3 regions of the Bradyrhizobium sp. WSM1253 genome follow, and region 3 is predicted to be linked to each of the others. Evidence: predicted binding sites of a transcription regulator. Region 3 holds the regulator's gene; each other region holds the start of a gene.
The links. Region 3 encodes PhoB, which activates phosphate uptake and scavenging genes when phosphate is short. Its sites were predicted from a motif close to TGTCATNNANCTGTCAT; they were not measured.
Positions count from the first base shown of each region.

Region 1: a site for PhoB is predicted at 8,123-8,139, ahead of BRA1253DRAFT_RS34790 (UDP-2,3-diacylglucosamine diphosphatase). Genes of this name have one in related genera too.
Region 2: a site for PhoB is predicted at 5,880-5,896, ahead of BRA1253DRAFT_RS06305 (acetoacetate decarboxylase). Genes of this name have one in related genera too.

Region 1 covers NZ_JH600073.1:7,202,002-7,212,573, forward strand. The annotation lists gene BRA1253DRAFT_RS34750 (GNAT family N-acetyltransferase) at 17-541, shown strand; gene BRA1253DRAFT_RS34755 (xanthine dehydrogenase family protein molybdopterin-binding subunit) at 691-3,000, shown strand; gene BRA1253DRAFT_RS34760 (cytochrome c) at 3,121-3,567, shown strand; gene BRA1253DRAFT_RS34765 (cystathionine gamma-synthase family protein) at 3,905-5,200, shown strand; gene BRA1253DRAFT_RS34770 (CHRD domain-containing protein) at 5,277-5,693, opposite strand; gene BRA1253DRAFT_RS34775 (cytochrome c) at 5,849-6,778, shown strand; gene BRA1253DRAFT_RS34780 (Lrp/AsnC family transcriptional regulator) at 6,803-7,048, opposite strand; gene thiD (bifunctional hydroxymethylpyrimidine kinase/phosphomethylpyrimidine kinase) at 7,178-7,978, shown strand; gene BRA1253DRAFT_RS34790 (UDP-2,3-diacylglucosamine diphosphatase) at 8,163-8,975, shown strand; gene BRA1253DRAFT_RS34795 (glycosyltransferase family 1 protein) at 8,989-10,032, shown strand; gene BRA1253DRAFT_RS34800 (threonine/serine dehydratase) at 10,096-10,572, shown strand, end outside.
Region 2 covers NZ_JH600073.1:902,293-912,864, reverse strand. The annotation lists gene BRA1253DRAFT_RS06320 (ATPase domain-containing protein) at 1-1,374, shown strand, start outside; gene BRA1253DRAFT_RS06315 (response regulator) at 1,371-3,080, shown strand; gene BRA1253DRAFT_RS45055 (hypothetical protein) at 3,385-3,948, shown strand; gene BRA1253DRAFT_RS06310 (patatin-like phospholipase family protein) at 4,665-5,840, opposite strand; gene BRA1253DRAFT_RS06305 (acetoacetate decarboxylase) at 6,070-6,852, shown strand; gene BRA1253DRAFT_RS06300 (transporter) at 6,963-7,988, shown strand; gene BRA1253DRAFT_RS06295 (carbohydrate porin) at 8,011-9,414, shown strand; gene BRA1253DRAFT_RS06290 (MFS transporter) at 9,411-10,572, opposite strand, start outside.
Region 3 covers NZ_JH600073.1:4,262,165-4,272,736, forward strand. The annotation lists gene apaG (Co2+/Mg2+ efflux protein ApaG) at 1-137, shown strand, start outside; gene BRA1253DRAFT_RS21720 (Hsp33 family molecular chaperone) at 187-1,206, opposite strand; gene argF (ornithine carbamoyltransferase) at 1,353-2,300, opposite strand; gene BRA1253DRAFT_RS21730 (aspartate aminotransferase family protein) at 2,300-3,502, opposite strand; gene BRA1253DRAFT_RS21735 (GcrA family cell cycle regulator) at 3,958-4,470, shown strand; gene phoB (phosphate regulon transcriptional regulator PhoB) at 4,690-5,397, opposite strand; gene phoU (phosphate signaling complex protein PhoU) at 5,421-6,137, opposite strand; gene pstB (phosphate ABC transporter ATP-binding protein PstB) at 6,149-6,970, opposite strand; gene pstA (phosphate ABC transporter permease PstA) at 6,967-7,812, opposite strand; gene pstC (phosphate ABC transporter permease subunit PstC) at 7,817-8,806, opposite strand; gene pstS (phosphate ABC transporter substrate-binding protein PstS) at 8,906-9,919, opposite strand; gene BRA1253DRAFT_RS21770 (ATP-binding protein) at 10,063-10,572, opposite strand, start outside.

The DNA of each region.
Region 1 (10,572 bases), 2.9 Mb from region 3:
AGGAGAGGAGGCGACGATGATGTCGCATGCGCCGGGTGCCCCGGCGGACTTGGAAATCCGCCGATTGACTGTCGATGATCTCGACCTCTTTCGTGACATTCGCGCGGAGGCGCTTCGGACGCACCCTCAAACGTTTGGTTCTGCCGAAGAGGACGAGGGCGGAGAGGCGATGCTGACTGCCTATCGGCATTGGCTCAGCGGAGCGATCCTTGGCGCCTTCTGGCGGGGAAATCTGATCGGAGTCGCGGGCTTCTACGTGTCGCCAGCTCTTCGGTCGCAGCCCAGGGGTCACATCTTCACGGTTTACGTGAGGGAAGATGGCCAAGGTAAAGGAATCCGAAATCGACTCGTCAAGGAGCTTCTTGACCATGCCGAGGCACGCGTCGAGCAGGTACATCTTGAGGTCCTGCTCGAAGCAACCGTTGCGATCAGGACCTACAAGCGCAATGGATTCGAGGTCTACGGCACGGATCCCGCTGCAGTCCGCATAGGTCATATCACGTATGACAAATATCTTATGGTCAGGAAATTCGGCCATTGAGGGGCAGCTGCGCGTCAGGGTTGCCCGAAGGCCCGAGGGCGGTTCGAATCATCGGCCTTGACAGGCGTGGCCCGCCGAAACCCGTTTGCCTTGCCAGTTTTTCCACGGCAATATGCCGGCAAAACAACCATGAGAAACGGGACGAGAAAATGGCGGCTCCCATCAAGTTCGGCGTTGGCCAAAGTGTGTTGCGCAAGGAGGATGACGCGCTGATCCGCGGCAAGGGCCGCTATACCGACGATTATGCGCCGCAGGCCGCTTTGCGCTGCCTGATGCTGCGCTCGCCGCATGCGCATGCCAAATACACTATCGATGCGAGCCGCGCCCGCGGCTTGCCCGGCGTTGCGCTGATCCTGACCGCGGCCGACGTCGCCGATCTCGGTGACCTGCCGTGCCTGTTCAATCTCGAGACCGACCCGTTCAAGGGCCCGCCTTACCCGATCCTCGCCAAGGACGAGGTGCGTCATGTCGGTGATTCCATCGCCTTCGTGGTCGCCGAGACCATCGACCAGGCCCGCGACGCGATCGAGGCGATCGACGTCAAATGGAGCCCGCTGCCGGCGGTGACCGGGGTCGTCAACGCCGTGAAGAAGGGCGCAGCGTTGGTCTGGCCGGACAAGCCCGGCAACGTGCTGTTCGACGTCTCGATCGGTGACAAGAAAGCGACCGAAGCGGCGTTTGCCAAAGCGCATACGGTGGCCGAGATCTCGATCGTCAATCCGCGCGTGGTCGCGAACTTCATGGAAACGCGCGCGGCAGTGTGCGAATACGACGCCAAGCGCGACCATCTGACGCTGACGGTCGGCAGTCAGGGCAGCCATCGCCTGCGCGATATCCTCTGCCAGAACGTGCTCAACATCCCGACCGACAAGATGCGGGTGATCTGCCCCGACGTCGGCGGCGGCTTCGGCACGAAGCTGTTTCCCTATCGGGAATACGCCCTCCTGGCGGTCGCCGCGCGAAAGCTGAAGAAGGCGGTGAAATGGGCGGCCGACCGCACCGAGCATTTCATGGGCGACGCGCAGGGCCGCGACAACGTCACCACCGCGAAAATGGCGCTGGCCGAGGACGGCAAATTCCTCGCGATGGATTGCGACCTCATGGGCGACATGGGCGCGTATCTGTCGACCTTCGGGCCCTATATCCCGCATGGCGGCGCCGGCATGCTGCCGGGCCTCTACGACATCCAGGCGTTCCACTGCCGTGTGCGCACCATCTTCACCAACAGCGTGCCGGTCGATGCCTATCGCGGCGCCGGGCGGCCCGAGGCTGCTTACGTCATCGAACGTCTGGTGGACGCCTGCGCGCGAAAACTCGACATGACGCCGGATGCCATCCGCCGCAAGAATTTCATTCAGCCGAAGGCGCTGCCCTACAAGACCGCGACCGGAAAGGTCTACGATTCCGGCGACTTCGCTGCGCATCTGAAGCGCGCGATGGAGATCGCCGAGTGGAAGGAGTTTGGCAAGCGCGCCAAGGCGGCCAAGAAGAACGGCCTGATCCGTGGCATCGGACTTGCGAGCTATGTCGAGGTGTGCGGCACCATGGGCGAGGAGACCGCCAATGTGCGGATGGACCCCAATGGCGATATCACCATCCTGATCGGCACCCAGTCGAGCGGGCAGGGCCATCAGACCGCCTATGCGCAGATCGTCGCCGAGCAGTTCGGCGTCGCGCCCGAGCGCGTGCACGTCCACCAGGGCGATACCGACATGATCGCCACCGGTCTCGGCACCGGCGGCTCGGCTTCGATTCCGTCAGGCGGTGTCAGCGTTGAACGTGCGACCCGCGAGCTCGGCGCGCGGCTCAAGGAGATCGCGGCGCAGGCATTGGAAGCCAGCGCCGGCGACCTCGAGATCACCGATGGCCTGGTGCGCATCGCCGGCACCGACCGTTCGATCTCGTTCGCCGATCTTGCCAAGCGTCCCGGCGTCGATCCATCGAAGCTCAATGCGAGCGCGACCTTTGCCAGCGCCGATGGCACCTATCCGAACGGCACCCATGTCGCGGAGGTCGAGATCGATCCGGCCACTGGCATCATCAAAATCGTCAACTACGTGATCGTCGACGATTTCGGCATGACGCTCAATCCGCTGCTGCTGGCGGGCCAGGTCCATGGCGGCGCGATGCAGGGCATCGGCCAGGCGCTGATGGAACAGGTGGTCTATGGCGCGGGCGACGGCCAGCTCGTCACCGCGACCTTCATGGACTATGCGCTGCCGCGCGCGGCGGACGGGCCGGACTTCGTGTTCGAGACGGCCAACGTCCCCTGCAAGACCAATCCGCTGGGGGTGAAGGGCGCGGGCGAGGCCGGTGCCATCGGGTCCTGCCCGGCCGTCGTCAATGCCATCGTCGACGGGCTCTGGCGCGAATACAAGATCGACCACATCGATATGCCGGCGACCCCGGAGCGGGTGTGGATCGCCGTCAACGAGCACCATCGCCGTCACAGCCTGTGACAATTTTTCACGGAATGAAATCTGCGGAGCGGTGTTGGCCCCATTGAGGGGTCGGCACGATCGTGCAGCACGGCGATCCTGCATCAAGGCAATCCTGCATCAAGGAAAGGGACTTTGCGAATGAAGCGAGTGTTGGTTGTTGGGGGCGCGCTCCTGCTCGGCATGGGCGCGGTTTGGGCACAACAGGACTCCGTCAAGGAGGTCCAGACCCTGATGAAGGGCAACGGCAAGAACGCCGGCGCAGTGGCGGCGATGGTCAAGGGCGAGAAGCCCTACGACCAGGCCACGGTGGACAGCGCGCTGGCACAGTTCGAGGACACCGCCAAGAAGTTGCCGAATCTGTTTCCCGCGAGCGCAAAGGGCATGAAGCCCGAGGGCGACTATAGCGCCTCGCCGAAGGTCTGGGAGGACAAGGCCGGATTCGATGCCAAGGTCGCGAGCTTCGCCAAGGTCGTTGGCGAGGCCAAGGGCAAGATCAAGGATTTGGACTCGCTCAAGGCGAATTTCCCCGCGGTCGGCAAGGAATGCGGCGGCTGCCACGAGACGTTTCGCGTGAAGAACGGTTGACGGAAGGAAAAGATTTGTAGCCCGGATGGAGCGCAGCGCAATCCGGGAATCCACACGAGCTGACAGACTGCCCCGGATTGCGCTTCGCTCCATCCGGGCTACTGGGAATCAAGAAGGGCGGCCCTGCGAAAGCAGCCGCCCTTTTTATTGCGTCGCGTGTCGCCGCTGGAAATTCTATCCGCAAGGCCTGACGGATCGCTGCCGAAGCAGTTATCTTTGCTCCAACCGCCGCGGCATTGGCGTGAGCTTTTGACGCCGACGCATCCCGCGACTCATTCAGGACATCAGGAGTTCCAACCCGCGGCGAGCACCTCAATCAGCAACAGCGAGACAAGCCATGGTCAAACCGTTCCCGTCGAAGACGCACATCGGCAACCATATGCTGCATCCGGAAACGCTGATGCTGACCTATGGCTACGATCCGCAATTGTCGGAAGGCGCGGTCAAGCCGCCGGTGTTCCTGACCTCGACCTTCGTGTTCAAGACGGCCGAGGACGGGCAGGACTTCTTCGATTTCGTCTCCGGCCGGCGCGAGCCGCCGGAAGGGATGGGCGCGGGCCTAGTCTATTCGCGCTTCAATCATCCCAACAGTGAAATCGTCGAGGACAGGCTCGCGATCTACGAGCGCACCGAGAGCTGTGCGCTGTTCTCATCCGGCATGGCGGCCATCGCGACCACGATCCTGGCGTTCGTCCGCCCCGGCGATGTCATTCTGCATTCCCAGCCGCTCTATGGCGGGACCGAAACCCTGCTGACGAATACGCTTGCGCGTCTGTCGATCGGCGCCGTCGGCTTCGCCGATGGCGTTGACGAAGCTGTGGTCAGCCAGGCCGCGGAGGAGGCCATGCGCAAGGGCCGGGTTTCGATGATTCTGATCGAAACTCCGGCCAACCCCACCAACGGGCTGGTCGACATCGCGATGATGCGGCGTGTCGCCGAGACCATCGGAAAGACCCAAGGACACGTTCCGATCATTGCCTGCGACAATACGCTGCTCGGACCGGTGTTTCAGCGGCCGATCGAGCACGGCGCGGATATTTCGCTGTACTCGCTCACGAAATATGTCGGCGGACATTCAGATCTGATCGCGGGCGCCGCGCTCGGCGCGAAGGCGGTGGTGAAAGGCATCAAGGCGCTCCGGGGCGCCATCGGCACCCAGCTCGATCCGCATTCCTGCTGGATGATCAACCGCTCGCTCGAGACGCTGAGCCTGCGCATGGAAAAGGCGGATGCGAATGCGCGCCTCGTGGCGGACTATCTGCGCGATCATCCAAAAGTGGCCAAGGTGCACTATCTCGGTCATCACGAGGCGGCGTCGCCGGATGGACTTGTGTTTGCGCGGCAATGCACAGGGGCGGGGTCCACGTTCTCGTTCGACATCGTCGGCGGCAAGGCCGCCGCCATGAAATTCCTCAATGCGCTGCAGATCCTCAAGCTGGCGGTGAGCCTCGGTGGAACGGAGTCGCTTGCGAGCCTGCCCGCCACCATGACCCACTCCGGCGTTCCCGCCGACATCCGCCGGAAAATCGGTGTGCTCGATTCCACGATCCGGCTGTCGATCGGCATCGAACACCCGTCGGATTTGATCGCCGACCTCGCGCAGGCGCTGAACGCAGCCGAACCTGAGGTGTGATGTCTGCGCCAGGGTTACGGGGAATCGAAAAGGGCGGCTGCTATGGCAGCCGCCCTTTTGCTGGTCTGTGCGAAGTTTACTTCGTCACCTGACCGCGGATCTCGCCGCCTGGATTGGCCGCGGTGTGGATGTTGACGTAGAGCTTGCCGCCGAGCAGATCGGCGGCCTGCGCGTCGGTCAGTGTCGCCGAGCCCTCGGCCGGGCTGGTGGCAGCGCCGGGAATCGGGATCGCGACGCCGGCGTTCTTGCCGGGCTCGGCGGGTCCGTGGAAGTGCGCAGCGGTGGCGGGGCCGGACAGGCCGGAATAGGTGACTTTCCAGGACAGCTTCTTGCTGGCGGCGTCGTAGTCCAGATCAGCCGTTCCGGTGCCGCTGCTGGTCGTTGCGGGGACCTCGGACTTGGCGTCGAGCGTTGCTTTCAGCTTTTCCGCGCTGGCCGAACCCGCAAAAGCAACGGCGCCAAGCACTGACATGGCGATGACGATCTTGTTCATGGTTTTTCTCCCTGCTGAACCCGTTTGGGCTGCCAAACTTCCAACAGCCGGCATTTCAGTTTATTCCCGTTTCAGGCCGCGGTGGGCTAAATTCTTCGTGGCTGGAGCCGCGAGGGCATCGGTCATAAGCTTCGCCGCGACGACGAAAGGACCGCATGTTGCGACGAACAATCTCCGTGGCGCTGCTCGCCGCACTCGCTGCAGCGGGCGTCTATTGGTGGCTCAGCGCGCCGGTGGTGGCGGCCGCCGGCACCGCGCCTGCCCGCGTGCCTGATCTTGCCAATGGCCAGGTGATGTTCAACGCCGGCGGCTGCGCCTCATGCCATGCCGTCCCCGACCAGCCCGATCGTCTCAGGCTCGGCGGCGGCGTCGCGATCAAGTCGCCGTTCGGAACGTTCTACGCGCCGAATATCTCGTCCGATCCGACGGACGGCATCGGCAAATGGAGCGAGGCCGAATTCGTCAACGCGGTGATGCACGGGGTCGGGCCGGACGGGCGGCATTATTTTCCGGCCTTTCCCTACACGTCCTATCAGCACGCCAGGCGCGAGGACGTGCTCGATCTCTTTGCCTATCTGAAAACGCTGCCGGCCGTTGCAGGCAAGGTGCGCGACCACGACGTGCGCTTTCCGTTCAACATCCGGCGCAACGTCGGCATCTGGAAATTCTTATTTCTGGACGGCAAGCCCTTCGTCGCCAACAGCGCGAAGTCGCCGCAGTGGAATCGCGGCGCTTATCTCGTCAACAGTTTTGGCCATTGCGCGGAATGCCACAGCCCGCGCAATGCGCTTGGCGGCATCATCGCCGGACAACGCTTCGCTGGCGGTCCCAATCCGGAAGGCGAGGGATGGGTGCCCAACATCACCCAGAAGGGCCTCGGCGAGTGGAGCGCGAAGGATATTGCCTATTTCCTGAAGACCGGCGAATTGCCCGACGGCGACAGCGTCGGCGGCGCGATGACGCGGGTGATCAAGAACACCTCGCAATTGCCGGAGGACGATCTCGCGGCGATGGCGGATTATCTCAAATCGCTGCCGCCGGTGGACGGTCCGCCGCGTCCCAAGCGCAAGGAGGGCGGCGCCTGATCAGGCCCGCCCTTTTCCGGACGGTCAACTCGCGCCAAACGCCTTGAAGGTGATGATGGTGAGGGTGTCCTGGATGCCGGGCAGCACCTGCACCTTCTCGTTGACGAAGTGGCCGATATCGGTGTCGTTGTCGACGTAGAACTTCACCAGCAGGTCGTATTGACCGGCCGTGGAATAGATCTCGGAGGCGATCTCGGCTTCGGCAAGCGCATTGGCGACCACATAGGATTGGCCGAGCTTGCATTTGATCTGGACGAAAAAGGGAACCATCGCGGTCACTCCGAAAGCATATCTGGCGGCTAATAGGCCAAACCCGGCCGGATTTAGCAAGCGAACTTGCTGGGTTGAGGCAGGCGCGCTAGGACGGGCCATGGCTTCGAAAACGCGGAAAATCGCCCCATGACGACGCCCGTCGCGCTGACCATTGCCGGCTCCGATTCGAGCGGCGGCGCCGGCATCCAGGCCGACCTGAAGACCTTTGCTGCGCTTGGCGTCTTTGGCGCTTCCGCCATCACGGCGCTGACCGCGCAGAACACCCGCGGCGTCACCGGCATTCACGCGGTGCCCGCCGAATTCGTCACCGCGCAGATCGACGCGGTGTTTTCCGATCTCGAGGTCGGCGCGGTCAAGATCGGGATGGTGGCGCAAGCGGCCAGCATCGATGCGATCGCGGCCGCGCTGTCGCGCTGGGCACCCCGGCATGTCGTGCTCGATCCCGTGATGGTGGCGACATCGGGTGATCGCCTGCTCGCCTCCGAAGCCGTCGACGCGCTGCGCATCAAACTGATGCCGCTGGCCTCGGTGATCACACCCAATCTGCCCGAGGCCGCGGCTCTGCTCGACGAACCGGTCGCGGCCAGCGAGGCTGAGATCGAGAGCCAGGGGCGCCGACTGCTGGCGCTCGGTTGCCGGGCAGTCCTGATCAAGGGCGGGCACGGCGAGGGCGCCGAGAGCATCGACTATCTCGTCGATGCCAGCACCACGATCGCGCTCGCCGCGCCGCGCGTTGCCACTCGCAACACCCATGGCACCGGCTGCTCGCTGTCCTCGGCGGTCGCCGCCGGGCTCGCCAGGGGCGAGGATCTCGAGCACGCCGTGCGCAACGCCAAGACCTGGATCAGCGCGGCGATCGCGGCCGCCGACCGCTTCAGCGTCGGTCACGGCCACGGCCCGATCCATCATTTCCACAAATTTTACTGACGCCGCTCGCGAGCGCGCCGCAGTTCCGGGTTCTTGCGGAGGGCGCTGAGGCGCCATGTCGCCTGATTGTCGCATGCGACTGATATTCGCGGGGTGGGCGAGGCAAGCGCGATTCGTATCCGAAGGTGCCTCAAAGGTTCAATTGGTCATCCCCCTGTCACGGGACATTGTTACAGGCTGGCGCATGGGAAGTTACGATGTGAGTGACGAGAGCCCGGAGCGGCGCTTTCGCACGTTGTTCATCTCCGACGTTCATCTCGGAGCCCGCGGTTCTCAAGCCGACCTTCTGCTCGACTTCCTGCGTTTCCATGATGCCGACACGATCTATCTCGTCGGCGACATCGTCGACGGCTGGGCGCTGAAATCGAGCTGGCATTGGCCGCAATCGCATAACGACCTGGTCCAGAAGCTTTTGCGCAAGGCGCGCAAGGGCGCCAAGGTGATCTACATCCCCGGCAATCACGACGAGTTCCTGCGCAACTATTACGGCACGCATTTCGGCGGCATCGACGTGGTCGAGAACACCGTCCACACCGGTGCGGACGGCAAGCGCTATCTCGTCATCCACGGCGACATCTTCGACCTCGTGGTGCAGAACGCACGCTGGCTCGCCCATCTCGGCGACAAGGCCTACGACTTCGCGATCCAGCTCAATCGCTTTGTCAACTTCTTCCGGCGCATGTTCAAGGTGCCCTATTGGTCGCTGTCGCAATGGGCGAAGCAGAAAGTCAAGAACGCCGTCAACTATATCGGCGCGTTCGAGCAGGCGCTCGCCGCCGAGGCGCGGCGCCACGATGCCGACGGCGTGATCTGCGGCCACATCCATTACGCGGTGATCCGCGACGAGGGCGGTATCCGCTACATGAACTGCGGTGACTGGGTCGAGAGCTGCACGGCGCTGGTCGAGCACGACGACGGCCATTTCGAGATCATCACCTGGGCGGACCAGGCCGAGAAGCCGGCACAGGTCCCGCAGGTTGCAGCCAGAGCTGCATGACAAGGGCAGCCTGATGCGCATCCTGGTCGCGACCGACGCCTGGCACCCGCAAGTCAACGGTGTGGTTCGGACGCTGACCAAGCTTGCCGACGCCGCCAAAAGTCTCGACGTCGAATTCTCGTTCCTGACGCCGCAATCGTTCCGCACCTTTGCGATGCCGAGCTATCGTGACGTGCGGCTGGCCATGCCGCGCCCGGGCAGAATCGCGAAGCTGATCGAAGAGGCGCATCCGGACAGCATCCACATCGCGACCGAGGGGCCGATCGGCCTGATGGTCCGCCGCTATTGCCGCCAGCGCAAGCTACCCTTCACGACCAGCTTCCACACCCGCTTTCCCGAATATGTCCGCGCCCGCGTGCCGGTGCCGGGCTCGCTGATCTGGCGGGCGCTGCGCCGATTCCACAGCCCCAGCCGCGCCGTGATGGCGGCAACGCCGGCGCTTGCCTGCGAGCTGACCGAGCGCGGCTTCGACAACGTCGTGCTGTGGCCGCGCGGCGTCGACACCCATTTGTTCCATCCCCGCGCGATTGATCTGTGCCTGCCGGCACCGGTGTTCCTCTCGGTCGGCAGGGTGGCGGTGGAGAAGAATCTCGAGGCGTTCCTCGATCTCGACCTGCCCGGCACCAAGGTAATCGTCGGCGATGGTCCGGCGCGTGTCGCGCTGGAAGAGGCCTATCCGGACGCGATCTTTCTCGGCGAAAAGCACGGCGAGGAGCTGGCGGACATCTACGCGGCCGCCGATGTCTTCGTGTTTCCGAGCAAGACCGACACGTTCGGCCTGGTCCTGCTCGAAGCGCTGGCGAGCGGCCTGCCGGTTGCGGCGTTTCCGGTGAAGGGGCCCCGCGACGTGATCGGCGATGCGCCGGTCGGCGCGCTCGATCACGATCTGCGCAGCGCCTGCTTTGCCGCGCTGGACATCTCCCGGCAGGACTGCGTGGAATTCGCCGCCAACTACACCTGGGAGGCCTCGGCCCGGGCTTTTATCGACAGCATTTTGGCGGTCGGCGCGGTGCTGCCGGGCCGGAACGGGGCGGAGCCGGCGCGATTCGTCGCCTGAGGCCCCAGAATGCTCGCGCGGAGATGCCTTGCCCGCGCCTCATCCGCCGCGATAACATCGGGCATGACAGAACAGCTCCTCCCGATCGGCCCTGCCGATATCGATGCCGCAGCCCGCGTGATCGCACCCTTCGCCGTCCGCACCCCGCTGTTGTCCTTTCCCGTGCTCAACGAACGCGTCGGCGCAAAGGTCTATCTCAAGCCGGAGATGCTCCAGCGCACCGGCTCGTTCAAGTTCCGCGGTGCCTTCAACAAGGTCGCCTCGATCCCGCAGGACAAGCGCGCCGGCGGCGTGGTCGCGTTCTCCTCTGGAAACCATGCCCAGGGCGTGGCGGCGGCGGCCAAGATCCTCGACATGCAGGCGACCATCGTGATGCCCGCGGATGCGCCGTTGTCGAAGCGCGAGCGCACCAAATCCTACGGTGCCGAGGTCGTGCTGTACGACCGCGACCGCGACGACCGCGAGGCGATCTCGCGCGGCATCGCCGAGAAGCGCGGCGCGACGCTGGTCAGGCCCTATGACGATCCCTTCGTGATCGCC
Region 2 (10,572 bases), 3.4 Mb from region 3:
TCGGGCAAGACCACAATGGCACTCCAATTCCTTCTCGAGGGCGCCCGTTGCGGTGAACGCGTGCTCTATATCTCCTTGTCGGAAACCAAGCGTGAGTTGACGCTGGTTGCACAGCGGCACGGCTGGTCGCTGCAAGGCGTCGACATCTTCGAACTGGTGCCGCCGGAGACGACGCTCGATCCGGAACGCGAGCTCACCGTCTTCCACCCCGCCGAAATGGAGCTGAGCGAAACCACGGGCCTGATATTCAAGGAGGTCGAGCGGATCAATCCCGCGCGCGTGGTGCTGGACAGCCTGTCCGAGCTGCGCCTCCTTGCGCAGAACCCGCTGCGGTACCGGCGCCAGGTTCTGGCCCTGAAGCACTTTTTCACCAACCGCAATTGCACGGTCATCCTCCTCGACGATCTCTCATCGTCCCAAGACGATCTGCAGCTCCATTCGATCGCGCATGGCGTGGTGATGCTCGAACAGCTCGCCATTGATTATGGGGCAGAGCGCCGGCGGCTTCGCGTGATCAAGATGCGCGGCATTCGATTTCGCGGCGGCTTCCACGATTTCACAATCGAGGCGGGAGGGGTGCGGATATTCCCCCGTCTGGTGGCAGCGGAACATCACACCTCGTTTATCGGTGAGTTGACGCCGAGCGGCAATGCGCAACTTGACCAGCTCCTGGGAGGAGGGCTCGAGCGCGGCACCAGTGCACTGCTCTTGGGCGCCGCCGGTGTCGGCAAGTCTTCTCTCGCGCTGACCTATGCGATCGCAGCGGCAGATCGCGGTGAGCATGCGGTGTTCTTTGCCTTCGATGAAGGTCGCGGTACGGTGGAGGCCCGGGCTCGAACGCTAGGCCTGCCCCTTGAAAGCCATCTGCAATCGGGACTCATCCGATTTAAGCAAATCGATCCCGCCGAGATGTCGCCCGGCGAATTCGCCGCCAATGTGCGCAACAGCGTCGAAAAGGATAACGCCCGAATTGTTATCATTGACAGTCTGAACGGCTACCTCAACGCAATGCCGGATGAGCGATTTCTCATCCTCCAGATGCACGAGCTCCTGAGCTACCTCGGACAGAAAGGCGTGCTGACCGTCCTGATCCTCGCTCAGCATGGGCTGGTCGGTCCGATGGAGACGGCTCTCGATATCAGCTATTTGAGCGATGCCGTGCTCATGCTGCGCTATTTCGAAGTCGGCGGAGCGGTGCGGCGTGCCCTCTCGGTCGTGAAGAAGCGCAGCGGCAATCATGAAAATTCCATCCGCGAGTTTCGTCTTGGCAGTGCCGGCATCACGGTAGGTCCTCCGCTGAGCGGGTTCAGCGGCATCTTTTCCGGGAATCCACGTTACTCGGGCACGGAGATGCCGGAAGGGCTGTCGGAATGAGCGCCGACCGCGATCATTGCGTCCTCGTGTTTGCTCCGATCGGCCGCGATGGACCGGCATCGGTCGAGCTTTTCCGTAATTCGAATCTCCTGGCAATCAATTGTCGTGGTCTGCCTGAACTGGTCAGCGAGATGTCGGCGGGCGTGGGCGCGGTCCTTCTCGCCGAGGAGGGCTTGTTCGGGAAGGATACCCAGCCGCTGGCACATTGGATCGAGCGGCAGCCGCCCTGGTCCGACCTGCCCTTTGTCATTCTCACCAGCCACCGCGAGCAGCCGGCGGTGGTTGCCTGGCGCCGCAGCATCGTCGAGACGCTCCGCAACGTGTCGCTGCTCGAGCGCCCGGTTCAGCCGATCACGCTGACGAGCGCAATTCAATCCGCAATGCGGGCCCGCCGGCGGCAATATGAAATTCGAACCTTGCTGCAGGCGCGCGAGCGGACGGCCCAGGAGCTCGAGAAGCTCGTGGTCGAGCGCACCCGTGCCCTCGAGGAGGCCAACAAGCATCTGCGGGCCGAAATGGAAGAGCGCGCCCGCGTCGAGGAGACCCTTCGTCAGGCCCAGAAGATCGAAGCCATCGGACAATTGACCGGCGGAGTAGCTCACGACTTCAATAATCTGCTGATGGTGATCTCCGGCGGATTGGACATGCTCGACCGGCAGACTGATCCTGATCGGCGGCGTCGGCTGTTGGAAGGAATGGTTCAGGCGGCGCAGCGTGGTGCGGGCCTGACCAGGCAGCTTCTGGCTTTTTCACGGCGGCAGAAGCTCCGGCCCGAGGCCGTCGACATCCCGGCGCAGATCGGCGGCATGCGCGAATTGCTCGATCGGAGCCTGAGAGGCGACGTTCACGTCGAGTTCGATTTTCCGGAGGGGCTTTGGCCGGTGGAGGTTGATCCGGGAGAGCTCGAACTGGTCATTCTCAACCTGGCCGTCAACGCCCGCGATGCGATGCCGAACGGTGGCACGATCGTCGTCCGTGGCGAGAACCTGGCCGGCCTGAACGAGAACGAGATCGCGGGCGATTACGTTCGCCTGTCCGTGGTCGACAGGGGCGTTGGAATGAGCCCCGAGATCCTGGCGCGGGTCTTCGAACCGTTCTTCACGACCAAGGACGTCGGTAAAGGCTCAGGCCTGGGGCTTGCTCAGGTCCACGGATTTGCGACGCAGTCACGCGGAATGGTTCGAATAAAATCGATCGTCGACGAGGGCACCAGCATTGAGCTCTATTTGCCGCGATCCAGGAATGTCCCCTCGGGTGAACGGCATCTCATCGACCTGAACAGGGCGCGTCCCAAGAGGGCTAATCATGGCCGGGTTCTTCTCGTCGAAGACGACGACGAGGTCGCCGCGCTGGTCAGCGAGATGCTTGCGCAGCTCGGTTACCAGGTCACGCGCGCGGCCAGTGCCGCGGCGGCTCTCGGTGCCCTAGCGGACGGCCGCTCCGTCGATCTGGTGTTTTCCGATATCGTGATGCCGGGCGGCATGAACGGTGTCGAACTCGCGTCCGAGATCAAGAGAAGGCGAAGCGACATCCCGGTCCTGCTGACGAGCGGATACGCCGAAGCCGCGGTTCACGACGCCGAAATGGCCGGCATCCGGATCCTGTCGAAGCCCTACCACATCGACGAGCTCGCCGCAGCGCTCAGCGCTGCAAAGTTGGACTTTGCGACAACCGCAGGATCTGCCTTAGCGAAGACTCGGGGCTGACCATTCGCGCGACAATCAACGGCGGGGCTATGGCTTGCGGGCGCCCCTCCGCAATTGTGCGCTCGGCCATCGTGCCGCGGCGTACAACAATGCGACGCACGAATGCAACGCGGTCGCCTCTCGGTTGCGAAGACACGCATTCGTCCTCTGCGGGTTAAACATTTCCGCCGCTACGCTTGGGCTGTGATGATTGCCAAAATCGGCCCGCAAATGCAGCCACTTTCAGTCGCTATTTGAGACCATTTCAGCCAAACTGTTATTGGTTTCTTTGCAGGGGCAGGGACCTTCAGTTTGGAGCCCTGCAATGTTCAAGTCGGTTCTTTCCGCGTGTCTCGTCGTTGCCTTTAGTTTCGTCGCTTCTGAAGCACGGCCCTATCGCATTCATCAAGCAGCCGAATGCAACGTCACGATGCCCTGCGACTTCTCGTATTCGCAAACGCGCCGTGAGAGGACTTCCAGGTCGTTCCTAACTCCCAGGTCCTCACTCCAATCCTATCGCGCGACGCAACTGACAGCGGCCGACGCAGGCGGCGCCGCGACGGCGAGCCTCTCGGGCGGTCGCATCGTCGGTAGTCGTCCCGCAGGTTGCCCTTCCTCCTTCTGCGGCTGCGGGGCTGCTCTGCGCGTGTTCGGCCGTATCGTGCCGGAATTGAATCTTGCGTCGAACTGGCTGCGCTTCCCGCGGACATCACCCGCACCGGGAATGGTCGCAGCCCGACACGGACATGTGTTCGTCCTCGAGCAACACCTAAGCGGGGATACCTGGCTGGCTTACGACGCCAACTCGGGCGGACACGCGACGCGAATGCATGCGCGTTCATTGCGTGGCTACACGATCGTCAACCCGCGCGGCGGTTCGGTCGCTTGAGACGCCGGGCGACAGGTGCGTCACGAGACCTGGTGCGCCATCGCGCGAAACGCCTTGTCAACCCCGCACTGAAGTAATATTCGTATTTATAGAAGTTCGGATAAGGCGTAGTTTGTGCGCATCCCAGCCTGCTACAAGGGCGTTTCGCGATCGTCACGAGACGTGGGCCGGGAGGCGGTGGCCGCGACTGCGTCGACGCGCTGGGCAGGCTGCAGGGCGGGTTTTCCCGTGAGCAGCTGCACACGCGGTACGACACGGCGCTGACAGCCTCCTCGTTCGGTCTCGATGGCGAGCGCACGCCAGGCATCGAGGACAGGGGCGGGGAGGTGCGCGGACGGCAAAATCGTGTGGTCCTGACGCCCGGGGTCTGTGCGTCAAGTCTTGTGGTGATGCTCTGCCCAACCGGGTCAGCACATCAGCCATCCGCAAGGCGACGGGGGCAATAGTGCATCGCTCCCCGGGGAGAGCGCGTCATAAGCCGTAAAACCATTCGCGCAGGGAAGGCCGGTTGCCGGCGTCACCTGTCGTCCACCCCGTGCGCGTCTTGCTCGCACACGGGACTACGGGTGCCAGCCGGCGCCCGGCCTTCCCTGCGCCCTTTCTTTCGAGAGGGTGCTAAGACTAGAGCAAAGCTCGGGCAAAATGAGCCGCGAGAATGCGAAAGTGTGCCTGCAAGCCGGGAACGGGAATTGGGTGATCGCGACGGGACGATAGAGCTACGCGCTCTCCGTCTCCCGGTGCACGTCGTGCACCACGAGGCCCATGCCTTCGTCGGGCATCTTGATCCAGTCGCGGCGCTTCAGGGTGCGCTTGGTGTCTTCGTAGCCGGAGGTCCAGTGCTCGCGCATCGAGGTGCCCGAGAATTCGTGGTCCTTGGCGTCGCCCTCGTAGGCCTTCTGCTGGTAGATCAGATGCAGGATTGCGATCTCAGGCATGTGGCGCAGGCTCGACTTGAGTTTGCGCTCCTCCTCGGAGAGCTGCTCGTCGGGCAGCTTGGCCAAGGCCTTGTAGAGCAGGACCTTGAGGTTGTGGGTTCGGCGGTAGACGTCGGTGTTGTGGCGGGTGCGCGAGGAATACATGATGTCCTTGTGGCGGGCCATCACGTCCTGGATCGAGCGCGGCAGCACGCCGCGTGCGCTGAACAGGTCGACCTGGAACACCAGCGAATTGAGCGCGTCTTCCTGGTCGAGCAGGTGCTGAAGCGGCGTGTTGGAGACGATGCCGCCGTCCCAGAAATGATCGGTGCCGATCCGCACCATCGGCAGTGCCGGCGGCAGGGCGCCGGAAGCCATGATGTGCTCCGGCTCGATCTCGTCGTGGGAATTGTCGAAATAGATGAAATTGCCGGAGAGCACGTTCACGGCGCCCACCGCGAAGCGAACCTTCTTCTCGTTGATGAGGTCGAAGTCGACGAGCTCGAGCAGGCTCTCTTTCAGCGGCATCGTGTCGTAATAGCTGGTGGCGGTCCGGGCGCCGACCGGGCTCAGCCAGGGATTGACCTGATGCGGGCTGAAGAAGCCCGGTTGGCCCATCGCCGACGTCATCCACGCGCTGGTGAGATTGCGCCACTGGCGGAAGATGTCTCCGTCAGGCGTGTAGTGCCAGATCTTGCGGTTGGTGATGCGCTCCCAGAAGATGCGCAGCGCCTCGAGCCGCTTCTCCGGCTTGTTGCCCGCGATGATGGCGGAGTTGATCGCGCCGATCGAGACGCCACAGACCCAGTCGGGCTCGATGCCGGCCTCGTGCAGCGCCTGGTAGACGCCGGCCTGGTACGCGCCGAGCGCGCCGCCACCTTGCAGCACCAGCGCAACGCGGTCGCAACGCTCGGGCCGCCAGCCTCGTGCGGGAGGCTGATGCGTCTGATGGGGCGGTTGCGAGGTGCGAGCGTCCATGGTGATGCCTCCTGCTTCTTCAAACGATTGCGTTCCGCGGTGACGCCGTGATGACAATTCTGGCGTCGACGCATCGCTTGCATGCGCCATCGCCGCCTTGGGAATGGCTGCGGTCGTGCGGCTGACGGAAATCCTTCACATCGCAGTCAATGACGGCGGCTAGCAATCTGCATCGCCGCCTGACGCTGTCGGGCGGGCATCACATGAGCACCACGAGAGGAGACCGGCGATGCGTAGGGAAGAGTTACTGAGGCTTCCATCCATGCCGGCGGCTGGGCCGAGCTATCCGGCAGGGCCCTATCGCTTCGTCAACCGCGAATTCCTCGTCATCACCTACGAGACCGATCCGGACCTCATCCGCGCCGGCCTGCCTGAGCCGCTGGAGCCGATCGACCAGCCGATCGTGCATTACGAATGGATCAAGATGCCGGATTCCTCCGGCTTCGGCAGCTACACCGAATCCGGTCTCGTCATCCCCGCGCGCTTGCACGGCGAGGAGGTCAACTTCGTTTCGCAGATGTATCTGGACGACGATCCGCCGATCGCCGCCGGCCGCGAGATCTGGGGCTTTCCCAAGAAATACGCCCATCCCAAACTCGAGATCGTCAAGGATACGCTGACGGGCAGGCTGGAATATGCCGGCCAGCTCGTCGCCATGGGCACGATGGGCTACAAGCACGAGAGCATGGCCGGCAATGGCGACCTCACCCGTGCGACCCTGTCGAAGACGCAGATCAATCTGAAGATGATTCCCGGCGTCGATGGCCGCCTCGATATCTGCCAACTGGTCGCGATCAACCTCATCGACATCGTGCCGAAGGGCTCCTGGATGGGGCCCGGCCGGCTGCATCTGGTGCCGCATGTCAATGCGCCCGTCGCCGATTTCCCGGTCCGCCGCTGCCTCGGCGCGCATCATTACATCGCCGACCTGACGCTGCCGTTCGGCCGCGTCGTGCACGACTACATCAGGGAAGCAGAGGCGGCGGCTCCGACCGTGCTGGCGGCCGAGTAGGGCGCTATCATCAAACTGTAACAATGCCGTAATTGAGTACCCGCATGGATCCGGACGGTGCCGTCAGCAATCTTCCGGAGCGGGGCATTCGTTGACGGTTGGGGTTGGTCATGGCTGAGCCGGCGAAGCTTGTCAGCGCGATATCGGATGCCGTGCCTGGCATTCCCGGCCTGGTGTGGGCGTTCCGCCTCCACGGCGACGGCAGTGCCGAGGCGCTACCGGTCGACCAGCCGATCGAGTTCAGCCACGACGGCCGGCTCTGGCTGCATTTCAACCTCACGGACACGCGCGCACGGCCGTGGATCGCCGCGTCGCAACTGCCGCCGTTGGCGCGCGAGCTGTTGCTCTCGAACGACACCTTCCAGCAGCTTCACGTCATCGACCACTGCGTCTACGGCGTGTTCTCCGACCTCGTGCGCGACATCGGCAGCGCGACGGAGGAGACCGCGTTCCTGCGCTTCGCCATGACCGAGCGGCTCCTGATCAGCGGCCGCCATCAGGCGCTGTGCTCGGCGGATGCGACACGCCGGGTGCTCGAAGGCGGCTACCGCGTCGACAATGTCGCCCATCTCCTCGAAAAGATCGTCGATGAGGTCGCCGACACGCTTGATAGGATGGCCGATAAGCTCGGTCAGGAGATCGACGAGATCGACGAGATCGAGGAGCGGATTCTGGCCGACGACGCCAAGCCGGAGATGCGCCGCAATCTTGGCCGGCTGCGCCGGACCTGCGTCAGGCTGCATCGCCAGCTCACCGGCCTGCGTACGCTGTTCCATCGCCTCGACCAGAAGAACACCGACCACCTTTCGCCGGACCTGCGTATCCAGGCCGGCAAGCTGGCGCAGCGGCTGGACGGCCTCGACCACGACATCGTGGAGCTGCGCGAACGCAGCCGCCTGCTCGAGGAGGAGCTGCGCTTCAAGAACGAGGAGCAAAGCAACAACCACCTCCACACGCTCTCGATCGTGACCTCGCTGCTGCTTCCGCCGACGCTGATCACCGGCATCTTCGGCATGAACACCAAGGGCCTGCCTCTGACCGAGGTCGAGAGTGGATTTTTCTGGGCGGCTCTCCTGATGGCCTCGTCGGTCGGCGCGGCCTATCTCTTCATGCGGCGTACCGGTATCTTCAAGTAAAGCACGCCAGTCGGTATCAGCCGTGATCGGGACCGCACATCTATTTCCGCTGCGAAATGCGGCCGCGATTGTGCTGGCCTGGACGATCGCGAGCACCAGCGCGCTGGCCGGCGCCAAGGACGAGAACGCGGCGGAGTGGCTAGCTCCAAAATGGTTCAACGAGTGGCATGACGGCCTCGCCAACAAGGGCCTGAATTTCGGCGCCGCCTACATCGCCGACAACATTGGAAATTTGTCCGGCGGCGTTAGGCGCGGCGCTATCCATTTCGGCCGGCTCGATCTTTCGGTCGATGCCGATCTCGACAAGCTGGTCGGCTGGAGCGGCGGCCGCTTCTACGCCAACGCGTTCGTGATCTACGGGCGAGGCCTCAGTCGCAACTACATCATGAATCTCGCGACCATCAGCGAGATCGAGGCGTTGCCGGACCAGCGGCTCTACAATGCCTATTTCGAGCAGAGCTTCTTCAACGACCGCTTGAACATCAGGGCCGGCCAGCAGGCCGCCGATGTCGAGTTTTTCGACAGCCAGACCGACGATCTCTTCATCAACGGCACCTTCGGCTGGCCCGCGATCAAGGCCTCGAATCTCCCGGCCGGCGGCCCGGCACCGCCAATCGCAGTCCCCGGCATTCGCATCAAGGCCGCGCTGACCGATCAGATCACCGCGTTCGGTGCCGTGTTCAATGGCGATCCGTCAGGCCCGGGCAATCAGGATCCGCAGCTGCGCGACCATCATGGTCTTGCCTTCCGCGTCAACGACCCGCCTTGGGTGATCGGGCAGGTCCGCTTCAACTACGACCTCGATATCGGCGGCCGTTCGCTCGCCGGCAATTTTACGCCGGGCGCCTGGAAGCATTATGGCTCGTTCGACAGTCAGCGCTTCGCCACGGATGGGCGGTCGATCGCCGATGCCGACGGCAGCGGCATTCCGGCAAAGCTTCGCGGCAATTACGGTATCTTCGCGGTGATCGAGCAGGTGCTGTACCGGCCGCCGGAGGTCAGGGAGAGCACCACTTCGGCCTCGATCCCGGGTGTCACCGCGTTCGGCCGCATCGCCTACAGCCCGCCGGACCGCAACCTGATCGATCTCTATCTCGACGGCGGCATCGGCTTTGTCGGCTTCGTATCCGGTCGTCCGCTCGATCGCTTCGGCGTGGCGGCGGCCTACATGCGCATCTCGAACTCCGCGCGCAACCTCGACGTCGATACCCAATTCTTCACGGGCATCCAGAGCCCAGTGCGCAGCAACGAGACCCTGATCGAGATGATCTATGAGGCGCACATCAAGCCGGGCTGGCTGATCGCGCCGTACTTCCAATATGTGTTCCGTCCCTCGGGCGGCATCCCGAATCCGGACGACCCGAGCGGTGTTGCGCGGATTGGTGACGCCGCGGTCTTCGGCGTCACCACCACGATCAGGTACTAAGCCATCGCGGCTTGCGGCTTTGGCTTCGGTTGTCGCGAGAGCGTCAGCACGATCAGCGAGGCGAACACGCAGAGCGCGCCGGCGATGAAGAAGGCGGGCAGGTAGCTCTGATAGACCGTCCGCGAGAAACCGGCCCCGAAGGCGGCGGTGCCTGCACCGAGCTGGTGGCCGGCAAAGATCCAGCCGAACACCAGATTGGCGCGCTCGGGCCCAAATTTCTGCGCGATGAGGCGCACCGTGGGCGGTACGGTTGCGATCCAGTCGAGCCCATAGAACATCGCGAAGATCGAGAGCCCATAGAACGAGAAATCGCTGAAGGGGAGGAAGATCAGCGAGAGCCCGCGCAAGCCGTAGTACCAGAACAGGAGGTAGCGGTTGTCGTAGCGGTCCGACAGCCAGCCCGACATGATGGTGCCGAAGAAGTCGAAGATGCCCATCGCGGCCAGCAAGCCCGCGGCCTGCACCTGCGGGATGCCGAAATCGAGGCACATCGGAATCAGATGCACCTGCACCAGGCCATTGGTGGATGCACCGCAGACGAAGAACGTCGCAAACAGGACCCAGAACGCGCTGCTCTTCGAGGCGTCGCGCAGCGTGCCGAGTGCAACGCCCGTGATCGAGCCATGGCTGACGGGCGGCGCGGGCAGGGGTGTGGTGCCTTTGTCGCCAAACGGGCGCAGGCCCAGATCGCTCGGACGGTCGCGCATCGCGAGCAGGACCGCCAGGGCAGAAACACCAAGCGCGATGCAGACGAAGCCGAGCGCAAGCCGCCAGCCGAAACGTTCGGTCAGGCTTGCCAGCAGCGGCAGGAACACGAGCTGACCGGTGGCGACGCTCGCGGTCATGATGCCGACGACGAGGCCGCGCCGTGCCGCGAACCAGCGCGTCGCGATGGTGGCGCCCAGCACCAGCGCAGTCATGCCGGTGCCGATCCCGATCACGACGCCCCACAGCGCGACGAGCTGCCAGACCTCTGTCATGCCGAGCGAGAGCACCAGCGCCGAGACCACGATGAGCTGTGCGGTCAGAGTGACGTTGCGCAGGCCGTAGCGGTTGAGCAGGGCAGCCGCGAACGGCGCCATCAGCCCGAACAGGATGAAGCGGATCGACAGCGCGGAGGAGATCTCCGCCGTGCTCCAGCCGAACTCCTTCTGAAGC
Region 3 (10,572 bases):
CCGGCGTGCCGCTCACGACCGCCTCGGGCTTCATGACCGGCCGCTACCAGATGGTCAGCGCAAGCGGCGAACGCTTCGAGATCGACGTGCCGACGTTCTCGCTGGACAGCCCGGATAACAAGCGGGTGTTGAACTAGCGCTGGAAATGGTGGGCACGCTTCGCTTTGCCCACCCTACGGCACCGCGCTACGCGTCCTCGACGCCCGCCTCATCCGGTGTGAACTCGTACACCGAGCTGCAGAACTCGCAGGTCACGACGACCTTGTCGTCCTTGACCATTGCGGCACGGTCGTCGGACGAAAAGCTCTTCAGCATCGATGCGACCGCATCGCGCGAGCAGGAGCATTGCGCCTTCAAGGGCAGCGGATTGAACACGCGCACGCCGCGTTCGTGGAAGAGACGGTAGAGCAACCGCTCGCCGGACAGCTCGGGATCGATCAGCTCGACGTCTTCGACGGTTTCGATCAGCGAGCGCGCCTCGACCCAGGCATCGTCTTCAGCGACGGCATGGACCTCGACGCCCTCGGGCGCATCGCCGGGATGCAGATCGGCCTGCCGCGCGCGCTCGGGCGCCTTCGGCAGGAACTGCATCAGCATGCCGCCGGCACGCCAGCGATGCTTGCCGCCGTCATTCGAACGCCACTCCTCGCCGACGGCAAGGCGCACGCGCGTCGGGATCTGCTCGGAGCGCAGGAAATATTCATGAGCGGCGTCTTCCAGGCTGCCGCCGTCGAGCGCGACCAGGCCCTGGTAGCGGCTCATGTCGGGGCCCTGGTCGATGGTCATGGCCAGATGACCGTGGCCCAGCAGCGCGCCGGAAGTCTTGCCGGAATCCTGGACTTCGCCGAGGCGCGCGGCATCATAGCGCGCATAGGCGCGCAGGCGATCCGGCGCCTGATAGTCCACGACCAGGAACGACACAGGACCGTCGGTCTGGGCCTGGAGGATGAAGCGGCCTTCGAACTTCAGCGACGAGCCGAGCAGCGTGGTCAGCACGATGGCCTCGCCGAGCAGCTTGCCGACCGGCGCCGGATAATCGTGCTTGGTCAGGATCTCGTCGAGCGCCGGACCAAGCCGCACCAGGCGACCGCGCACGTCGAGCGCGTCGACCTCGTAGGGCAGCACGGCGTCATCGATGGGAACCGCGGATGGCGCGCGAACCGGGCCTTCGGGCCCGGTTTTCATGTCAGGGGATTGGGAAACCATGGCGCTTTATTTGGGGTCGGAAGGCGGAATTGGAAGGGGGGCGGCTGCATCCGGAATGCAGAACGGATCGTACGCAAGCACGGCAAACTCGGTGTCGTCCTGGCGAAAGCCAGGACGACGATCCAAAGCTACTTCACCGGCCCGCGTTACTTCACCGCGTCGAAGCACCAGGCCAGAATGCCCTTCTGCGCGTGCAGGCGGTTTTCGGCCTCGTCGAACACGACGGATTGGGGACCGTCGATCACCTCGTCGGTGACCTCCTCGCCGCGATGGGCGGGCAGGCAGTGCATGAACAGCGCATCGGGCTTGGCCAGCGACATCAGCTGGGCATTGACCTGATAGGGCTTGAGCACGTTATGGCGGTGCTCGCCTTCCTTGTCGCCCATCGACACCCAGGTGTCGGTCACGACACAATCGGCGCCCTTCACGGCGGCTTCGGCATCCGTGCCGAGCATGATCGGCGCGCCGGTCGCCTTGATGAAGTCGCGCATCGCTTTTTTCGGCGCGAGCTCCGGAGGCGTCGCGACATTGAGCTGGAACTTGAAGCGCTCGGCGGCGTGCGCCCAGGACGCCAGCACGTTGTTGTCGTCGCCGGTCCAGGCCACCGTCTTGCCCTCGATCGGGCCGCGATGTTCCTCGTAGGTCATCAGGTCGGCCATGACCTGGCAGGGATGCGAGCGCCGCGTCAGGCCGTTGATAACGGGCACGGTGGCGTTCGCCGCAAGCTCCAGCAGCGCATCGTGATTGAGGATGCGGATCATGATGGCGTCGACATAGCGCGACAGCACCCGCGCGGTGTCGGCGATGGTTTCGCCGCGGCCGAGCTGCATCTCGGCGCCGGTGAGCATGATCGGCTCGCCGCCGAGCTGGCGCATGGCGACATCGAAAGACACCCGCGTCCGCGTCGAGGGGCGCTCGAAGATCATCGCCAGCGTCTTGCCTTCGAGCGGCCTGACCGGCTGATGCGCCTTCTGCTTCGCCTTCATCGCGGAGGACGCGGCCAGCATGCGCTTGAGCTCCGACAGCGGCAGCTCGTTGATATCGAGGAAGTGCTTCGGTGTTTTCTTGGGCGTTTTATCGGGCGACGTGCTCATCAGCTTGCCGCCCGCTTGTTGCCGGACAACGCCGTGCAGGCGCGCTCGAGCCGCCCGACGCTGTCCTCGATCTCGGCTTCGGTGACGATCAAAGGCGGCAGGAAACGCACGACATTGTCGCCGGCACCGACGGTGAGCAGCTTTTCTGCGCGCAAGGCGGCAACGAGATCGCCGGAAGGCACCACGGCCTTGATGCCGATCAGGAGGCCCTCGCCGCGCACTTCGCTGACGACATCGCCATGACGGTCGATCACGGAAGCGAGCTTCTGCTTGAGCAGCAGCGACATCCTCTGCACGTGGTCGAAGAAGCCGGGCTTGAGCATGACGTCGAGCACGGCGTTCGCCGCCGCGATCGCGAGCGGATTGCCGCCGAAGGTCGAGCCGTGCGAGCCCGGCGTCATGCCGGACGCCGCTTCCGCGGTCGCAAGGCAGGCGCCGATCGGGAAGCCGCCGCCGAGCGCCTTGGCCAGCGACATCACGTCAGGTTCGACGCCAAGGCGGCGGTATGCGAACAGATCGCCGGTGCGGCCCATGCCGGTCTGCACCTCGTCGAAGGCGAGCAACAGGCCGCGCTCGTCGCAGAGCTGGCGCAACGCCCTCAGGAAGGCAGGCGTTGCCGAACGCACACCGCCCTCGCCCTGGATCGGCTCGATCAGGATGCCGGCGGTCTGCGGACCGATCGCCTTTTTCACTGCCTCGAGATCGCCATGCGCAACCTGGTCGAAGCCCTCCATGGGTGGGCCGAAACCTTCGAGATATTTTGCCGAACCCGTCGCGGCCAGCGTCGCCAGCGTGCGGCCATGGAAGGCGCCTTCGAAGGTGATCATGCGATAGCGGTCTGGATGGCCCTTCGCGGCGTGATAGCGGCGCACGACCTTGATCACGCATTCCAGCGCTTCGGCGCCGGAATTGCAGAAGAACACGAAGTCCGCGAAACTTTCATTGCACAGGCGCGCGGCAAGCTTTTCGCCGTCCGGGCTCTGGAACAGGTTCGACATGTGCCAGAGCTTCGTGGCCTGTTCCTGCAACGCCGCGACCAGCGCCGGATGGGCATGGCCGAGCGCATTCACCGCCACCCCGGAGGTGAAATCGAGATAGCGCTCGCCATTGGTCGCGATCAGCCAGCAGCCTTCGCCACGCTCGAAACCGAGGTCGGACCTGGCGAAAACGGGGAGCAAATGCGGCGCTGCGCTGTTAGTCATGACGGTCACTTGAATGTTGCGGACGGTGTAAGCGTGCATTACGCAACGCACCATCGACCGGCCCGGAAAACGAAACGTGCCGCCTCTTGAGGGCGGCACGTGCGACTATCTTAGGCCTGGTGAAACGGGTGTCAATGCCGCCCGGAAAGCCTCGCGAAACGCTGAATCCGTAGTCTTGCGGTGCCGATTTTGCGGGATTTAGCCACGGAACATGTGGAAGCGAGTCGGCGGACTCTTGCGCGGGAGTCACGCCATATTGTAGCGTTTGGATTGTCAGATACGACATCTCGTGCAGTGGTTCTGATCTTTAAGTCCTTATGTACCGGCGTAAACGTTCGGGCGTTCAAGACGCGCCCGGCGAGCCTTAAGGGATTCTGGCGGCACGGGTTTTTGAAGGCTTAGGCATTCGCTGCGAGGCCCCAGGATGGCTGGCGCGCAGCGAGGGAAAGGGTGCAATGACGGTTTTGACCTGGTCCGATGATCGCGTCGAGCAGCTGAAAAAGCTCTGGGAGGCCGGACTTTCGGCCAGCCAGATCGCGGCGGAGCTCGGCAATGTGACCCGCAATGCCGTGATCGGCAAAGTGCACAGGCTCGGTCTTTCGGGCCGCGCCAAGAGCCCATCATCGGCAGCGCCCCGGCCGCGCAAGGCGCGCCCCGCGCAGCACATGATGCGGGTGAGCCGCCCGATCTCGCGCGGCAACACCGCGCTGGCGCAGGCCTTCGAGGTCGAGGCTGAGCCGGATCCGGTCACCTACGACAACGTGGTGCCGATGAGCCAGCGGCTGTCGCTGCTCGAATTGAACGAGGCGACCTGCCACTGGCCGGTCGGCGATCCCTCGAGCCCGGACTTCTTCTTCTGCGGTGGACGGGCGCTGTCCGGCCTGCCCTATTGCGCCCAGCACTCGCGTGTTGCGTACCAGCCGGCGTCGGATCGGCGCCGCGCACCGGTGAAGCCGGGTCCGCGGTAATCACGGCAAGTCGTCGCGCAAAGACAGTTCAATAATTTCAGTGTCGTCCTGGCGAAAGCCAGGACCCATACTCCGAGCACGCAGTAGTCGTGCGAAAGGGGTAACTCGGAGTCTTCGCCAAACCACTCCCTGTGGTTATGGGTCCCGGATCAGCGCTCGCTTGTCCGGGACGACATCGGAGAATGCAGGGACAGCTCGCCAACAAACAAGCCTGCAACCCTACACCTGCTCCGCCTTCGCAAACCGATCATCCAGCGCGTAGCCGGCGCCGCGGACGGTGCGGATCGGGTCTTGCTCGCGGCCGAGATTGAGCAGCTTGCGCAGGCGGCCGATATGCACGTCGACGGTACGCTCGTCGATATAGATGTCGCGGCCCCAGACGCTGTCGAGCAGTTGCTCGCGCGAGAACACCCGGCCCGGGTGCTCCAGGAAGAACTCCAGCAGGCGATATTCGGTCGGACCGAGATCGATCGGCCGGCCTGAGCGCGCCACGCGGCGCTTGTCGCGGTCGAGCTCGATGTCGCCAAAAGCAAGCACGGTGGCGAGCCGCTCGGGGCTCGCGCGCCGCAGCAGGCCCTTCACGCGCGCCAGCAGCTCCGGCACCGAGAACGGCTTGACGATGTAATCGTCGGCGCCGGTCGCAAGACCCCGCACCCGCTCGCTCTCCTCGCCGCGCGCGGTGAGCATGATGATCGGGAGCTGCTTGGTCTCGGGACGGGTGCGAAGCCGGCGGCACAGTTCGATGCCTGACAGGCCCGGCAGCATCCAGTCGAGCACGATCAGATCGGGGATGTGCTCCTTGAGGCGGGTGTCGGCGTCGTCGCCGCGCATCACCGTCTCGACGTCATAGCCGTCGCCTTCGAGGTTGTAGCGGAGAAGCTCGGTCAGGGCTTCCTCGTCCTCAACCACCATAATGCGTGCGCCCATCGGGTCGTCGCTCCCTTAAGTCTTCAGGTGTTCGGTACCGTGTTGGCGAAGGTCGTCATGTCGCCCTTCGGCCGCTTGTCGGTGATCGCCTGGCCCTCGATCATGTAGAACACGGTCTCGGCGATGTTGGTGGCGTGGTCGCCGATCCGCTCAATGTTCTTGGCGCAGAACATCAGGTGAATACAGAACGAGATGTTGCGCGGATCCTCCATCATGTAGGTGAGGAGCTCGCGGAACAGCGAGGTGCAGATGGCGTCGACTTCCTCGTCGCCCTTCCACACCGCCATCGCCGCCGGCAAATCATGCGCGGCATAGGCGTCCAGCACCGACTTGACCTGCTGCTGCACGAGGTCGGTCATGTGCTCGAGGCCGCGGAACAGCTTGAGCGGATGGAAGTCCGTCTCCAGCGCCGCGACGCGCTTGCCCATGTTCTTGGCGAGGTCGCCGATGCGCTCGAGATCGGTCGCGACGCGCATGGCGCCGACGATCTCGCGCAGATCGACCGCCATCGGCTGGCGGCGGGCGATGGTGAGCACCGCACGCTCCTCGATGCGCTTCTGCAGCGCGTCGAGCTCGGTGTCGATGGCGACGACGCGCTGGCCGAGCGGGACGTCGCGGCGGATCAGCGCGTCGACGGACTCGACGATCATGCGCTCGGCGATGCCGCCCATCTCGGCGACCAGGCGGGTGAGTTCCTGGAGGTCGGTGTCGAAAGCCTTTGCGGTATGTTCGGAAGCCATGTCGCGTCTCCTCAGCCGAACCGGCCGGTGATGTAATCCTGCGTGCGCCGGTCGGTCGGCGACGTGAAGATCTTGCTGGTGTCGTCGAACTCGATCAGCTCGCCGAGATACATGAAGGCGGTCTTGTCGGAGACGCGCGCCGCCTGCTGCATGTTGTGGGTGACGATCGCGATCGTGTAATCCTCGGACAGCTCCTGGATCAGCTCCTCGACCTTGGCGGTCGAGATCGGGTCGAGCGCCGAACAGGGTTCGTCGAACAGGATCACCTCGGGCCGCACCGCGACGGTGCGGGCGATGCAGAGGCGCTGCTGCTGGCCGCCGGAGAGCGACAGGCCGGAGGCGTTGAGCTTGTCCTTGACCTCGTTCCACAGCGCGCCGCCGCGCAGCGCCTTCTCGACGCGGCCGTCCATTTCGGACTTCGAGATCTTCTCATACAGGCGGATGCCGAACGCGATGTTCTCGTAGATCGTCATCGGGAACGGCGTCGGCTTCTGGAACACCATGCCGACGCGGGCGCGCAGCAAATTGAGGTCCAGCTTGCCGTCGAGGATGTTGGTCTGGTCGAGCATCAGCTGACCAGTGGCGCGCTGGCCGGGATAGAGGTCGTACATCCGGTTGAAGATGCGCAGCAGGGTCGACTTGCCGCAGCCCGACGGACCGATGAACGCCGTGACGCGATTGGCGCCCAGCGTCAGGTTGATGTTCTTCAGCGCGTGGTGCTCGCCGTAATAGAAGTTCAGGTTGCGCACGGTCACCTTCGGGGGCGCCTCCGGCAGCACCGGCGCGTGGGGCAGCCCACCGGCCGCGCTCATCGATACGGAAAGATCACTCATTTTGCGGTCCTCTCGGCGCCAAGGATGCGCGCGCCAATATTAAGGGCAAGAACGGTCAGGGTGATGAGCAGCGCCCCGCTCCAGGCCAATTGCTTCCAATAGGCATAGGGGCTCTGCACGAAGTTGTTGATGGTGACAGGCAGGTTCGCCATCGTCTTATTCAGGCCGAGGCTGAAGAACTGGTTCGACAGCGCGGTGAACAGCAGCGGCGCAGTTTCACCGGCGACGCGAGCGGTTGCGAGCAGCACGCCGGTGATGAGGCCGGAGCGCGCGGCGCGATAGGCGATCCGCTTGATCACCAGCGAACGCGGCAGGCCGAGCGCCGAGGCCGCCTCGCGCAGCGCGTTCGGCACCAGCAGCAGCATGTCCTCGGTCGTGCGCAGCACCACCGGGATCACGATGACCGCGAGCGCGAGCGAGCCTGCGATCGCCGAGAAGCCGCGCATCGGCACCACCACCGCGCCGTAGATGAACAGGCCGATGATGATCGAGGGCGCCGAGAGCAGGATATCGTTGATGAAGCGGATCACCGAGGTCAGCCGGTCATTGCGGCCGTATTCGGCGAGATAGGTGCCGGCGAACATGCCGAGCGGCGCGCCGATGCCGACGCCGATCACGGTCATGATCAGCGAGCCGACGATGGCGTTGAGCAGGCCGCCCTCGTTCGATCCGGGAGGCGGCGTGTTCTCGGTGAACAGCTGGACATTGAGTCCCGCCAGTCCATTGTAGAGCAGCGTGATCAGGATCAGCGCGAGCCAGGTGACGCCGAAGGCCGTTGCGGCGATGCAGAGCCCGCGAACGACGATGTCCTTGCGGCGGCGGCGTGAATAGATCGGATTCATGGCGCTAGTTCCCCGCCTTCTTTTCCAGCCGCATCAGCATCAGCCGCGCCGCTGCAAGCACGAAGAAGGTCAGCACGAACAGCAGGAGACCGAGCAGGATCAGGCCGGACTGGTGCAGGCCGTCGCTCTCGGCGAACTCGGATGCGATCGCCGCCGAGATCGTGGTGCCCGGCGCGAAGATCGACGACGAGATCCGGAACGAGTTGCCGATGATGAAGGTCACCGCCATGGTCTCGCCGAGCGCCCGGCCCAGCGCCAGCATGACGCCGCCGATGACGCCGACGCGGGTGTAGGGGATCACCACGCTGCGGACGACTTCCCAGGTGGTGCAGCCGACGCCGTAGGCGGCTTCCTTCAGCACCGGAGGCACGGTCTTGAACACGTCGACTGAGATCGAGGTGATGAAGGGCAGCACCATGATGGCGAGGATCAGCGCGGCATTGAACAGGCTGAGATAGGACGGGGGACCTGCGAAGATCGCGCCCAGCACGGGCACGCCGTCGAAGATCTTGATCATGAAGGGCTGGAACGTGTTGGCGAGGAACGGACCCAACACGAAGAAGCCCCACATGCCGTAGATGATCGAGGGGATGCCGGCGAGCAGCTCGATCGCCATGCCGATCGGGCGGCGCAGCCATTGCGGGCAGAGCTCGGTGAGGAAGATCGCAATGCCGAGACCCACGGGAATGGCGATCAGCATCGCGATGAAGGAGGTGACGAGCGTGCCGTACATTGGCCCGAGCGCGCCGAGCACCGGCGGATCGGCCGACGGCGCCCAGCGCTGCGTCCACAGGAACGAGACCCCGAATTCCTTCATCGCCGGGAAGGCGCCGACGATCAGCGAAATGATAATGCCGCCGAGGATCAGAAGCACCGAGATCGCGGAGAGCCGCGTGATCCAGTAGAAGGTAACGTCGCCGAGCTTGAACGCGCTCAAGGCCTTGGCGCGATCATACGGTCCGGCGTCGTCGATTACATCGCTCTGAACGGCCATCTCTGCCACGCCGATCCCCTGTACTAAATAGCATACGTTTTTTTGTTGGTCCGTGCCCCGGATGCGGCGCATCGCATCCGGGGCACGAGCGTCGCGAAGCTAGCTCTTGATTTCGGCAGCCCAGGTCTTCTCGATCAGCTGAACGACCGGGTCCGGCATCGGGATGTAGTCGAGCTCTTCAGCCGCCTTGCCGCCGTTCTTGAAGGCCCAGCGGAAGAACTTGATGGCTTCCTGCGAGGCCGCCTTGTCGGTGGCGTCCTTGTGCATCAGGATGAACGTCGCCGCCGTGATCGGCCAGGACTTCTCGCCGGGCTGGTCGGTCAGGATGACGTAGTAGCCGGGAGCCTTGGCCCAGTCGGCGTTGGAGGCGGCCGCCTGGAACGCTTCGACGGTGGGCTGCACCGGCTTGCCGGCCTTGTTGACGAGGCCGGTGTAGGTCAGCTTGTTCTGCTTGGCATAGGCGTACTCGACGTAGCCGATCGAGTTCTTGGTCTGGCTGATATTGCCCGATACGCCTTCATTGCCCTTGGCGCCGACGCCGACCGGCCACTCGACCGCGGTACCCTCACCGACCTTGCTCTTCCAGTCCGCGCTGGCCTTGGCGAGGTAGTTGGTGAAGTTGAAGGTGGTGCCAGAGCCGTCCGAACGGCGGACCACGGTGATGGCCTCCGAGGGCAGCTTCACGTTCGGGTTGAGCTTCTTGATCGCGGCGTCATCCCATTTGGTGATCTTGCCGAGATAGATGCTGGCCAGCGTCTCGCCGTCGAACACCATCTCGCCGGGCTTCACGCCCTCGATGTTGACGACGGGAACGATGGCACCCATCACCATCGGCCACTGGACGAGGCCGTCCTTCTCGAGCTGCTCGGCCTTGAGCGGCGCGTCGCTGGCGCCGAAGGTCACGGTCTTGGCCTGGATCTGCTTGATGCCGCCGCCGGAGCCGATCGACTGGTAGTTCAGACCGTTGCCGGTCTCCTTCTTATAGGCGTCAGCCCATTTGGAATAGATCGGGAACGGGAACGTCGCACCGGCACCGGTGATATCGGCAGCAAAGGCCGCCGTCGTCGATGCGGCGACGATGCCAGCAGCGACGAGTGTTTTGAGGAAATTCATGCTGGTCTCCATACAGGGGAGCGAAGCGCCATCCGCGCCCGATCGCGCTCCCCGTGCCGCCCCTTTAGGAGCGGACAGCTGAGCTTTTACGAAGGTTTGGTGACAGTCGGATGACAGCGTTAAGCAGCTGAAATCGCTGGAATTTAGCTCAGAGCCGCAGGCTTGCCCTGGGGGAAACAGGCGGTGAAAGTGGCGCCCTGTTTGGGCACGCTTTCGATCAAAAGCCGGCCGCGATGGCGGTTAAGAATATGTTTCACCAGGGATAATCCGAGGCCGGTGCCGCCCTGCGAGCGGCTGTCGCCGACATCGACCCGGTAGAACCGTTCGGTTAGCCGCGGCAGGTGCTCCGGCGCGATGCCGGGGCCGAAATCCCGGACCAGGACCCGGATTTCCTGAGTTCCATCAGGGGCGGCGCCTGGCATCAGCGACACGATGACGCGACCGCCCGCGGCGCCGTATTTGAGCGCGTTCTCGATCAAATTCTCGAACAGGCGGAGCAGCTCCTCGCGGTCCCCCGCGATCAGTACCGGGGTCTCAGGGAGCTGGGTCTCGACCTCGACCTGGCGTTCCCGCGCCAGCGGCTCGAGCCCGTCGGCGACCTGCAAGATGATCGGCAGCAGGTCGACCAGGGTGTCGGGCCGCACATGGGCGGA